Regions from separate parts of the Peribacillus sp. NJ11 genome, predicted to be linked through region 1. Evidence: riboswitches for the same ligand, from Rfam matches in the RefSeq annotation. Region 1 holds a riboswitch; the other holds the start of a gene.
What was found. A riboswitch is a leader RNA that binds a small molecule or an ion and turns the genes downstream of it on or off. The one in region 1 is predicted to bind glycine.

Region 2: linked by a shared signal. The riboswitch ahead of gcvT (glycine cleavage system aminomethyltransferase GcvT) and the one ahead of glyA (serine hydroxymethyltransferase) in region 1 are both predicted to bind glycine.

What each region holds. Positions count from the first base shown of each region.
Region 1 covers NZ_JAUCFO010000001.1:4,768,103-4,773,625, forward strand. Annotated here, with positions in the region: gene QUF86_RS23275 (ABC transporter substrate-binding protein) at 1-60, opposite strand, end outside; partial or broken gene QUF86_RS23280 (Tn3 family transposase) at 642-1,085, opposite strand; gene QUF86_RS23285 (aspartyl-phosphate phosphatase Spo0E family protein) at 1,285-1,449, opposite strand; partial or broken gene glyA (serine hydroxymethyltransferase) at 1,684-2,472, opposite strand; glycine riboswitch at 2,568-2,661, opposite strand; glycine riboswitch at 2,662-2,762, opposite strand; gene speB (agmatinase) at 2,925-3,926, opposite strand; gene QUF86_RS23300 (aldehyde dehydrogenase family protein) at 4,355-5,523, opposite strand, start outside.
Region 2 covers NZ_JAUCFO010000001.1:3,016,080-3,021,602, forward strand. Annotated here, with positions in the region: gene QUF86_RS14915 (DEAD/DEAH box helicase) at 1-1,615, opposite strand, end outside; glycine riboswitch at 1,990-2,077, shown strand; glycine riboswitch at 2,081-2,164, shown strand; gene gcvT (glycine cleavage system aminomethyltransferase GcvT) at 2,299-3,405, shown strand; gene gcvPA (aminomethyl-transferring glycine dehydrogenase subunit GcvPA) at 3,423-4,769, shown strand; gene gcvPB (aminomethyl-transferring glycine dehydrogenase subunit GcvPB) at 4,762-5,523, shown strand, end outside.

The DNA of each region.
Region 1 (5,523 bases):
CACTCCTAACATCACAGCTTGAATAGACTTGTAACAATTCTTCTTGAATGTGCGATTCATAAAAAGTGCCTCCATTTAGTGTGGAATCTTTAATGTTTATTACTGTTTGTTACGGTTTAATCATAATCTGAAAACATTAATTCCACATAAACCAAATATTAAGATTTTGTAAATCAGCTCTTTATTTCTCCAACTCATCAGCTTTTATCTTCATAAGTATTAACAACAGTCCGCAAACAGGATCAAGTAAATGCAAGTCTATAAAAGAGAAATGTGAACAACTTTTATTCAAACATATCACCCTTTTACCTCTCTTTTTAGCTCGACGTTAACAAAGCTCCCGGTTAGCTAAATAACTTTTCATGCAAAAAACTCTCTTGATACAAGAGAGTTTTACATAGATTTTATTAAACAGATAGAATTATCAATGTGGCTATAAATAATAATTGTTTTGGGCGGAGTTTTCTGGAAGGTAAATTTTACTGGAATCATAAAATTATGACAGGGATTCCTTCTTTATAGCTTTAGGTTTAGGATGGCAGATATTTTAGGATATTGGCTCTGATCATGCCTTTACTGTTAATAATGCAATAGATTAAAAATAATAAGTATTTTATCAATGATTGAAGGTGTTTCGTTCCGTCCCCTTGTTTCCCAAAGAAAATAGTTCTTGTGACTCCATTCATGGCTTCTCCTTTGTTTAAGCCTTTTTGAATCTTTTTTCTTAAAAGTTCACTAGTAAGGTAATTAAGAATAAAAATAGTCTTTTCGATTCAACCCATTTCACGTAAAGCTGCAGCCAAACTGTTTTGCCTAGAGTTAGAGTCTATTTCCCCCTTAATAAGTGATGCTGAGATAGTACCTTCTTTTATAGAATGAGCTAATCGTAAAACACCTCATAATTTTCTTTAATAATTTTTATAGTTATTTGGCCACGTAAAATGGACCCTTAATTTGAATACCCGCTTGCTTTCTCTTATGAAAAAAGCTTTGAATCTGACAAATCTCTGATTCTTGGTACAGCTAAAGCCCAATAGGTGAGTTAATCCAAAAATTTGATCTGTATAGCCAGCAATATCGGTGAATAGCCGGTTTGAAATAAAATAAATAATCGTTAAGTAACCATTTTAAAAGAACACAGTTAGTATATTCATACATTCTAATTCAATTAAAAAAATCCCTGTTATTCAACGGGGACAATGAAATAAGAGAGATATTTATTTGGTATTTGACACAAAAACTGTGACGGAAAGAGTGTAGGGAAAGATTTCGCAGAATAATGGATCAGTTGAATTTAATTATTTGATATTTATACAACCATTCATCTAACTCTTGACTAGTTTTAATCGTATCGGAATGAGAAAGTCCTTTTAACATTCCGATGACAATCAAACGGCCTTTCAAATAATTAATCTTAGTTTCTATTTCTGATAGTAATTTTGTGTTCATTACTTCGCCCCTGTTAATTTGTATAATTGTTCTAATGATACTGACGATTAACATTATAAATGAGTAGATGCTGTCTACTTGAGCGGGTTAAGTCTACTTTATATGTCTTCTTCAACTACACTACTTTTTCAATACCCCTTTAATTTATCCACCCTTTTCTTTAAAAAAAACAAAAACAATCAATGTGATTATGCATATATCAAAAAGACTCTCTAATTCTATTCCCAAGCATTCAGCAACTGCTTTTGCTGCAATGTATGCATAAGTGGACCGCCTTGAATTCCTGGGAATACGGATTAATTAATCGCTTTGATAATTACTTCATCGTTCGTTAAAATGATGCCCCCCGCGGTCCTCTTAATGATTTATGAGTGGTACTTGTCACAACATCTGCATATGGGATTGGGGATGGGTGAAGACCAGCCGCCACCAGCCCTGCTATATGAGCCATATCCACCATAAGTTTTGCTCCAACTCGATCGGCTATTTCTCTAAATCGAGCAAAATTAATCGTTCTTGGGTAGGCACTTATCCCTTCAATAATCAATTTAGGTTTTTCTTTCTTTGCTATTGCTTCCAACTCATCTAATCAATCAATTGGGTATCTTCTCTAACTCCATAAGAAACAACTTCAAACCATTTTCCTGAAACACTGACTGGACTTCCATGAGTTAAGTGGCCGCCATGTGAAAGGTTCATTCCCATCACTTTATCACCAGGCTGAAGCAGTGAGAAAAAACCACTAAATTTGCTTGTGCACCTGAGTGAGGCTGAACATTTGCATATTTAGCTCCAAACAGCTTTGTTAAGCGCTCAATAGCTGCTTGTTCTACCACATCGACAAATTCACATCCGCCATAATAACGTTTTCCTGGATAACCCTCTGCATATTTATGCCCATAGCTTCTAATACTCTTGGCTGACGAAGTATTCTGATGAAATCAACTCTAGTGTTTGATGTTGCCGTTTCCGTTCGTTTTCAATTGCCTCAAAAATGGTTCGATCATATTTCTGCAAGCTCATTCTTATTTCCTTCTCTGTTTAGATAACTGCTGCCACTCCATAACATGTCCCCTGGTTTTGCACGCAAAACAGGACAGAAAAGGGTAATGGCAACATTCCCTTCTCTGTCCTTTTACCTGAGAGTTTAACTCTATACTGAAAAGAGTCTTCCCCTTTGGTGGCGTTTTAAAAACGCACTCTCCAGAGTTGCGTCCCATTGTGGTTCTTTTACCTGAGAGATTTGTTCCAAGGGTTTTTTTGGAACTTGCTCCTTGGTGGCTGTCTATATTGCACTCTCCCACAATCGTCATCCACTATATATATTTGAACACTCTATATGTTTACTATTGAAGATTATTTCTATAATTGTTTTTTATGGAATCTCCTCTTTATTTATACATATTCAGGAAACTAAGAAAAGAAAAACGGAGGAAAGTCATTTTATATCAGCAAACGCTTTCAAATTTAATAGACTAATGCTTCTTTATGAAGTTCTGCTCTTGATGATCGCTGATTATATCCTGGTTTTTCTCTTTTTCTTTCAAAACATAACTAAGCAAGTCTAATGAGAGACGCGCTGCTACTTGTCCAGTTATTCCAGCATGGTCGTAAGGAGTAGCTACTTCTACCATATCAAAACCGATTACTTCTCCTCTTTTTGCAATTCCATGGAGTAATTCATTGACTTCATCATAAAGCAGGCCTCCAGGAGAAGGTGTGCCTGTCGCAGGGGCGATCGATGGGTCGAGACCATCAATGTCCATGGTAATATAATATTTTTCACCTGCTGGAATAAGTTCCAGAACCTGTTCAAATCCCATCTTTCTCATTTGGCGGGGAGACAAGATGACACTTCCGTATTCTCTGGCAGCATCGACATCTTCTTTTTTACTGCTGCTGATTCCACGAATGCCCAATTGGAAAATCTTTTGAACATGATTCATTTCCGATAAGCGGCGGATGCAGCTTCCATGTCCAACCCGCATTCCTGAACGGTGATCTGCCCAGTCTAAATGTGCATCAATCTGGATCACATGAAATGGCCCGAGTTCACCCAAGCCCTTTCCTACTGGAATTGTAATGGAATGATCTCCACCTAATACAACCGGCATTGCACCTTTTGAAACTATTTTTCGAATGGCTCCTTCCGTATTATCATGGGATTGCATCATATCCCCATGTACCATGTCCACATCGCCGCAATCAACGACTTTCCATTTCGGGCCAAGATACATGATATCATTTTCAATATCATAGGCACCATCTAACCCGAAACTATATAATGTAGAGCCTTCACGAATTCCCCTTGGACCCATTCTTGCGCCTGACTTCCATTGTGTTCCCATATCATTTGGAACTCCAATGACAGCAACATCTGCGTCTAACTGGTCTAAATCAGGACATACGGGATATTTCCCGAAAGTACAGATTCCGGTAAAAGGTAAATTAAGATGTTGTTTTTTATTATTCGACATGAACTTTTCCTCCCACTTGTATTACGTTCTTCGAAAATAATATAGATGCAAGCTTCATGCCATCCTATAAAACTAGGTAAAACTGAATAGTGTTATCAATAATGACTACCAGGAACCAACATATTTTCTGATTACTCGAAACTCCTTAGTAAACGCCACAGAGAAAGGAGCACAGGGAATATAAATTCATATCAGTAAAATATTATTCTTGTCTTATTTAGGTTTTAAATAAGACAAATCTTGATGAACTGGCTTTTTACTCGTAAAATAAACACTTAGGAATCTGTTCCAGCCCATCTTCAGAAATAATATTTGAAATTAAAATATTTGCGAATTTCAAAAAAATGCTTCCTCTATTATTAGTCATACATTTTTTCGAGGTGTGCATACTCACTCTCTTTTACTCATTTATCTCTACTTCTCAATTTTTAATGATCAAACCACTTGGTTGGCTCCACTTCTAGATTAATGTTGATTTGTTTTACCTCACTGAACTCATCTAAACCAAAAGTTCCTAATCCACGGCCAATTCCGCTCTGCTTATAGCCTCCCCACGGCGCTTCATTGTAGGCTAGATTATAGGCATTAATCCATGTAATTCCGGCTCTTATTTTCTTAATCACTCTTAAAGCCTTAGCACCATCTTGTGAAAATACACCAGCTGCAAGGCCATATGGCGTATCATTGGCAAGCTGGATGGCTTCCGCTTCGTCCTTAAACTTTTGAACGGTAAGGACTGGCCCGAATATTTCTTCCTGAACAATTCTCATGTCAGGTTTGGTATCGACAAATATCGTCGGCTCAACAAAATAACCATTTTCCAGCCCATCGCTTGTGATACGCTTGCCGCCACAGGCTAATTTCGCCCCTTCTTCTATGCCAAGTTGAATATATTTAAGTACCTCATTCATATGTTCTTCACTAACAAGTGCGCCCATTTCTGTAGACGGTTTATCACCAGGACCGACTCGGATCTTTTTTGCTTTCTCTATCAGTCTATTGATAAACTCGTCGTGAATGCTCTCTTCAAGCAGCAAACGCGATCCTGCATTACAAACTTGACCGGCGTTTACAAAAATCCCATATAAAGCATAATCGACTGCTGTCTCAAAGTCTGCGTCGGCGAAAACGATGTTAGGTGACTTGCCGCCTAATTCGAGTGCAATGTTTTTAATATTTCCAGCTGCTGTTTTCATGATGCTTCTGCCCGTTGATGTGCTCCCAGTGAATGAAACCATATCGACTTTATCGCTTTCCGCTATTTCATTTCCTACGGTTCCTCCACCGCCCATCACTAGATTGGCAACACCATCTGGTATGCCAACTTCTTTGATAATCTCAAACAATTTGGTAGTGGTAACCGGAGTTACCCCTGCTGGTTTAAATACAATCGTATTTCCTGCTGCAAGGGCAGGGGCGATTTTCCAAGCTCCCGTCAGCAAAGGAAAATTCCACGGAGCTATCAGTCCGCATACCCCTACCGGCTCTCGAACAACCATGGCCTGTACTGGAGCGGAAACGGGATATGTTTGGCCATCCGGTTTTGTGACTAAACCGCCATAGTAGCGAAAACAATCTGCTGCGTCAGCAATGTCAA
Region 2 (5,523 bases), 1.8 Mb from region 1:
TATCCATCTTGATTTTCATTTCGCCCTCTGTTTTGGACTCGCCGACTACATCAATTAAGTATTCTTCAATGTTGTTAATTTCCAGTTTGGTTAGAATATCATCCAGTTCACCAATTACTTTTTCAAATAAATTAATTTTTTCGTATAGTAACTTCAGAATATGTTCTTCAACTGTATTTTTCGTGGCAAAGTTATAAATCATGACATCTTCTTCCTGACCAAGCCGGTGAATCCGCCCAATTCTTTGCTCGAGTCTCATGGGGTTCCATGGTAGGTCAAAATTAATCAAGTGATGGCAAAACTGAAGGTTTATCCCTTCCCCGCCCGCTTCGGTTGCGATTAATACCTGTATTTTCTTTTGGAATAATTCGCGCATCCAGTCTTTCTTTCCACGCTTAAATCCGCCTCGGAAAGGGACTGAAGAAATCCCATTCTGTTGCAGGTACCATTGCAGATAAAGCTGGGTCGCTCGGTATTCGGTAAAGATAATCACTTTGTCATCAATTTTCTTGATCAGTTCCAAAGCTTTTTCAGCTTTGGAGTTCTGAACCGTTTCGTTCACTTTAGAAAATAAATCATCAAGCTTTGCCAAAAAGTCAGGGGAAGGCTGGTCGTATTTTGCTTTCATATTTTTTAAAGTATAAAAGACTGCCTCCCTGCTGCTGCAGGCTTCCCTTTGGAGAGTGAGAGCTGAAAAAGCGCTTCCTTTTGTTCCATCCGAAATAGGCTTGAATTTGGAAACGGCATCGTACAATGCCTGCTCGGTTGGAGAAAATTCAATTGTGATGGTTTCCACATGCCTTTTTGTCCATTCAATACCAGTATCGGCCCGCCGGTTTCGTATCATAACAGTGTTGACCAGTTCCTTTAGGTGTTCATCTTCAATTATGTTCCGGCCTTTCCCTTTATATTTTTCCGAAAAGAGTGAGGCATTTCCCAAGTGGCCTGGTTTCAATAACGAAACGAGGTGGAAAATTTCCTCGACTTTATTTTGAATGGGAGTAGCTGTCAGGAGTAAACAAAATTTCTTTTTCAGATTTTGGACGAATTCATAGTTCTTCGTCTTATTATTTTTAAGTTTATGAGCTTCGTCAATAATGATGAAGTCATATTCCTGATTGAAAATGATATCACGATGTGGATCGCGTTTCGCTGTATCAATGGATGAAATGACCACATCACAGGAGTCCCAAACATAACTTTTTCTCTGAACGACTGCCGGAATATGAAACTTGGTATTCAATTCAAAAGCCCATTGTGTGACAAGTGAGGCCGGTACAAGGATCAATACTTTTTTTACAAGGCCTCTAATCATATATTCTTTTAGGATCAAGCCGGCTTCAATTGTTTTTCCGAGCCCTACCTCATCAGCTAAAATGGCCTTTCCATTCATCTTTTCCACCACTTGCTTTGCTGCTTCCAATTGGTGGGGAAGCGGGGTTAACTGCGGAAGGTGCTTGGGCGCCTGTAATCCCTCAAAATCAGGGATGATGAGATTTTCCTCCATTTGAACCGCCAACTTATAAAGCTCCCAATTTCCCCATGGACCGTCATTTTCCATCTTTTGCAGAAACTCGTCATTCCATTCAGAATTGAAGGATATATTGATTTTCATAGAAATAACTCCCTCTTAAATCATAATTTCCTTAATAAAAGGTCAAAACCCGAACATTTCATATGTGAAGTAAGAAAAATATTTCTCTTCAAAAGATATTGCAGAGATAAGTTTCTTAGGGTAGGATATAAGTATATTTAGAAAATTCCAATTTCCAAACGCTGTAAAGAATCTTTGTATTTCAGTTTTGCAGTTCGCGTTTTCTTAGTATGCGCTACAGGCTCCTATTTTATCCAAGATACTGAAGGAGATCATTCAAATGGTTCCTGAAGTTTTAGGAGAGTTGGCAGAGAATGCATTCCATGATGCTCAAAGGTTTTACTAATGCTTGGGGCTTGTTCGCTTACTTTCATTGGTAGACCATTTATATGCGGGTGAAGATAAGGGGAGAGACTACGGATGTAGCGCCGAAGGAGCAAACTTAGCAGTGAATCTCTCAGGCAAAAGAACTCTTATTGGACGCAACTCTGGAGAGCGCCGCCCATTTTGGGACGGCCACCAAAGGGGAAAACCTATTATATAGGTAAACTTTCAGGTTTCAGGACAGAGAAAAAGCTCAAACGGGCTTTCTCTGTCCTTTTTTGTGCTTTTTTCACATCATGAATCAGGATATCTGATGCGTAATGACAAGAAGCTTTGATAATGAAGCCATTTAAATTAAAAAATCTGAGGGGGGTCATTTTTTGACCAATTTAAAAAGAACACCACTATTTGAAGTTTATCGTGAATGCGGCGGTAAAACGATCGATTTTGGCGGCTGGGAACTTCCTGTCCAATTTTCGGGTATAAAGGACGAACATGAAGCCGTACGTACAAAAGCGGGGTTATTCGATGTTTCCCATATGGGGGAAGTTGATGTTAAGGGGCTTGGGAGCCTTTCCTTTTTACAGAAGATGCTGACTAATGATATATCAAAGCTGCAACAGGGCGGTGCCCAATATACGGCTATGTGCTATGAAAACGGCGGGACGGTTGATGATCTCATCGTTTATAAGCGGGCTGAAGACGACTATCTGCTCGTGGTCAATGCAGCGAATACAGATAAAGATTTCGATTGGCTGCAAGCTAATCTACCGGAAGATGTCCAAATCACAAATGTATCGAGTCACTATACACAGCTAGCACTTCAAGGGCCATCTGCAGAGAAGATATTACAAAAACTATCAGAAAATACTGCCTTAAGTGAAATTGGATTTTTCAAGTTCAAGGAAAATGTCATGATAAATGGTATCTCCACGATGGTATCCCGTACCGGATATACTGGTGAAGATGGTTTTGAGATATATAGCGACAGTGAAAACGGTCCTGCCCTTTGGAAGGCGATTCTGGATGCCGGAAAGGAAGAAGGGATTCAGCCGATTGGTTTAGGTGCTCGTGATACCCTGCGTTTTGAAGCGAAACTTCCGCTGTATGGGCAGGAACTTTCAGCGGACATCACCCCAATAGAGGCCGGGATCGGTTTTGCGGTAAAAGTGGATAAGGAAGCAGATTTTTTCGGGAAAGCCGTTCTTGCTGAACAAAAGGAGAAAGGGGCTCCCCGCAAGCTTGTGGGAATTGAAATGATTGACCGTGGCATTCCACGTCATGGGTATAAGGTCTACAGCGGGGACAAAGTCATTGGCGAGGTCACGACTGGTACCCAATCACCAACGTTGAAGAAGAACGTAGGGTTGGCACTTATCGATAAGGAATTTTCGGTGCTGGATGCGGAAGTCGAAGTGGAAATTCGATCCAAACGTTTGAAAGCCGTTATCATACAAACACCTTTTTATAAAAAACCACGTAAATAGAGGGGAATGGTCATTAGATGAAACATCGTTATTTACCCATGACAGAGCAAGATAAACAAGAAATGCTTGAAGTGATAGGTGTACCTACTGTTGAAGAACTTTTCAATGATATCCCTGAAAGTGTTCGTTTTCAAGGCGAATACGATATCAAGCCCGCTAAATCGGAACCTGCCTTAATAAAAGAATTATCAAGGCTTGCTGCCAAGAATGCGGATCTTAAAAATTATGCTTCCTTCCTTGGTGCGGGTGTCTATGACCATTATGCACCGGTCATCGTCGATCATGTTCTTTCCCGTTCTGAGTTTTATACGGCTTATACACCCTATCAGCCTGAAATTTCACAGGGCGAGCTTCAGGCCATCTTTGAATATCAAACGATGATTTGTGAATTGACGGGTATGGATGTGGCTAACTCCTCCATGTATGACGGCGGGACAGCGCTAGCTGAAGCAGCCATGCTTGCTTCAGGTCAGACACGACGCAAGAAGATTCTCATTTCAGGGACGGTTCATCCTGAATCAAGAGAAGTTGTTAAGACCTATGCGAAAGGACAACGCGTGGAAGTGATCGAAATTCCTTATAAAGACGGTGTGACGGATATGGCCGCCTTAAGGGAGTTGGTGAAAGATGATATTGCAGGAGTGATTGTGCAATATCCGAACTTTTTTGGCCGTATCGAGCCATTGAAAGAAATGGAAGAAATCATTCATGGCGTCAAGTCCATGTTTATCGTTTCCAGTAATCCGCTTGCACTGGGAGCCTTGACATCCCCTGGTGCCCTCGGTGCAGATATCGTAACGGGGGATGCTCAGCCATTCGGCATTCCAGCAGCATTCGGTGGACCTCATTGTGGATATTTTGCCGTTACGAATAAACTTGTACGGAAAGTTCCGGGCAGACTCGTCGGTCAAACAGTGGATGAAAATGGAAAAAGGGGTTTTGTGCTGACGCTTCAAGCTCGTGAGCAGCACATTCGCCGTGATAAGGCCACATCCAACATTTGTTCCAATCAAGCGTTGAACGCCTTGGCAGCTTCTGTTGCAATGACCGCTCTTGGGAAAAAGGGGGTCAAAGAAATGGCCGTGCAAAATATTCAAAAAGCGCATTATGCGAAAAAAGCTATTGAGGCAAAAGGGATAAAAGTAATGTTCGACGGTCCTTCGTTTAATGAATTTGTCATTAAACTGCCTGCTTCGTTTTCAGAAATCAATAAAAACCTATTTGAAAAAGGGATGATCGGCGGCTTTGATTTAGGAAAGGTTTATCCTGAGCTGGAAGACCATATGCTGGTCGCGGTAACGGAACTTAGAACAAAAGAAGAAATTGATGCACTTGCGCAGGAATTGGGGGATCAACATGAATAATCAAGATCAATCACTCATTTTTGAAATCAGTACATCCGGTCGAATCGGGTATAGTCTGCCAGAAATGGATGTTGCAACTACTCCGCTCGAAGAAATTCTTCCTGCCGACTACATCCGTGAAGAAGAGGCGGAGCTTCCTGAGGTGTCCGAATTGGATATCATGCGTCACTATACAGCACTTTCCAAACGGAATCATGGAGTGGATTCGGGTTTTTATCCGCTGGGTTCATGCACGATGAAATATAATCCGAAAATAAATGAAAATGTGGCACGCTTTAACGGTTTCGCCCATATCCATCCATATCAAGATCCGAGTACTGTTCAGGGAGCCTTGGGACTATTATTTGATTTGCAGGAACATCTAACGGAAATCACAGGGATGGATCAAGTGACATTACAGCCTGCAGCAGGTGCACACGGTGAATGGACAGGGTTGATGATGATTCGCGCTTTTCACGAAGCTAATGGCGATACAGAACGGACGAAAGTGATCGTACCCGATTCTGCACACGGTACGAATCCAGCTTCTGCCACTGTGGCCGGACTTGAAACGATAACAGTGAAATCCGATGAAAACGGGTTAGTCGACCTTGAGGATTTAAAGCGTGTTGTGGGACCGGATACGGCGGCTTTGATGCTGACGAACCCCAATACGTTGGGATTGTTTGAAGAGAACATATTGGAAATGGCACAACTTGTCCATGATGCCGGTGGGAAGCTTTATTATGATGGTGCCAATCTGAATGCAGTACTT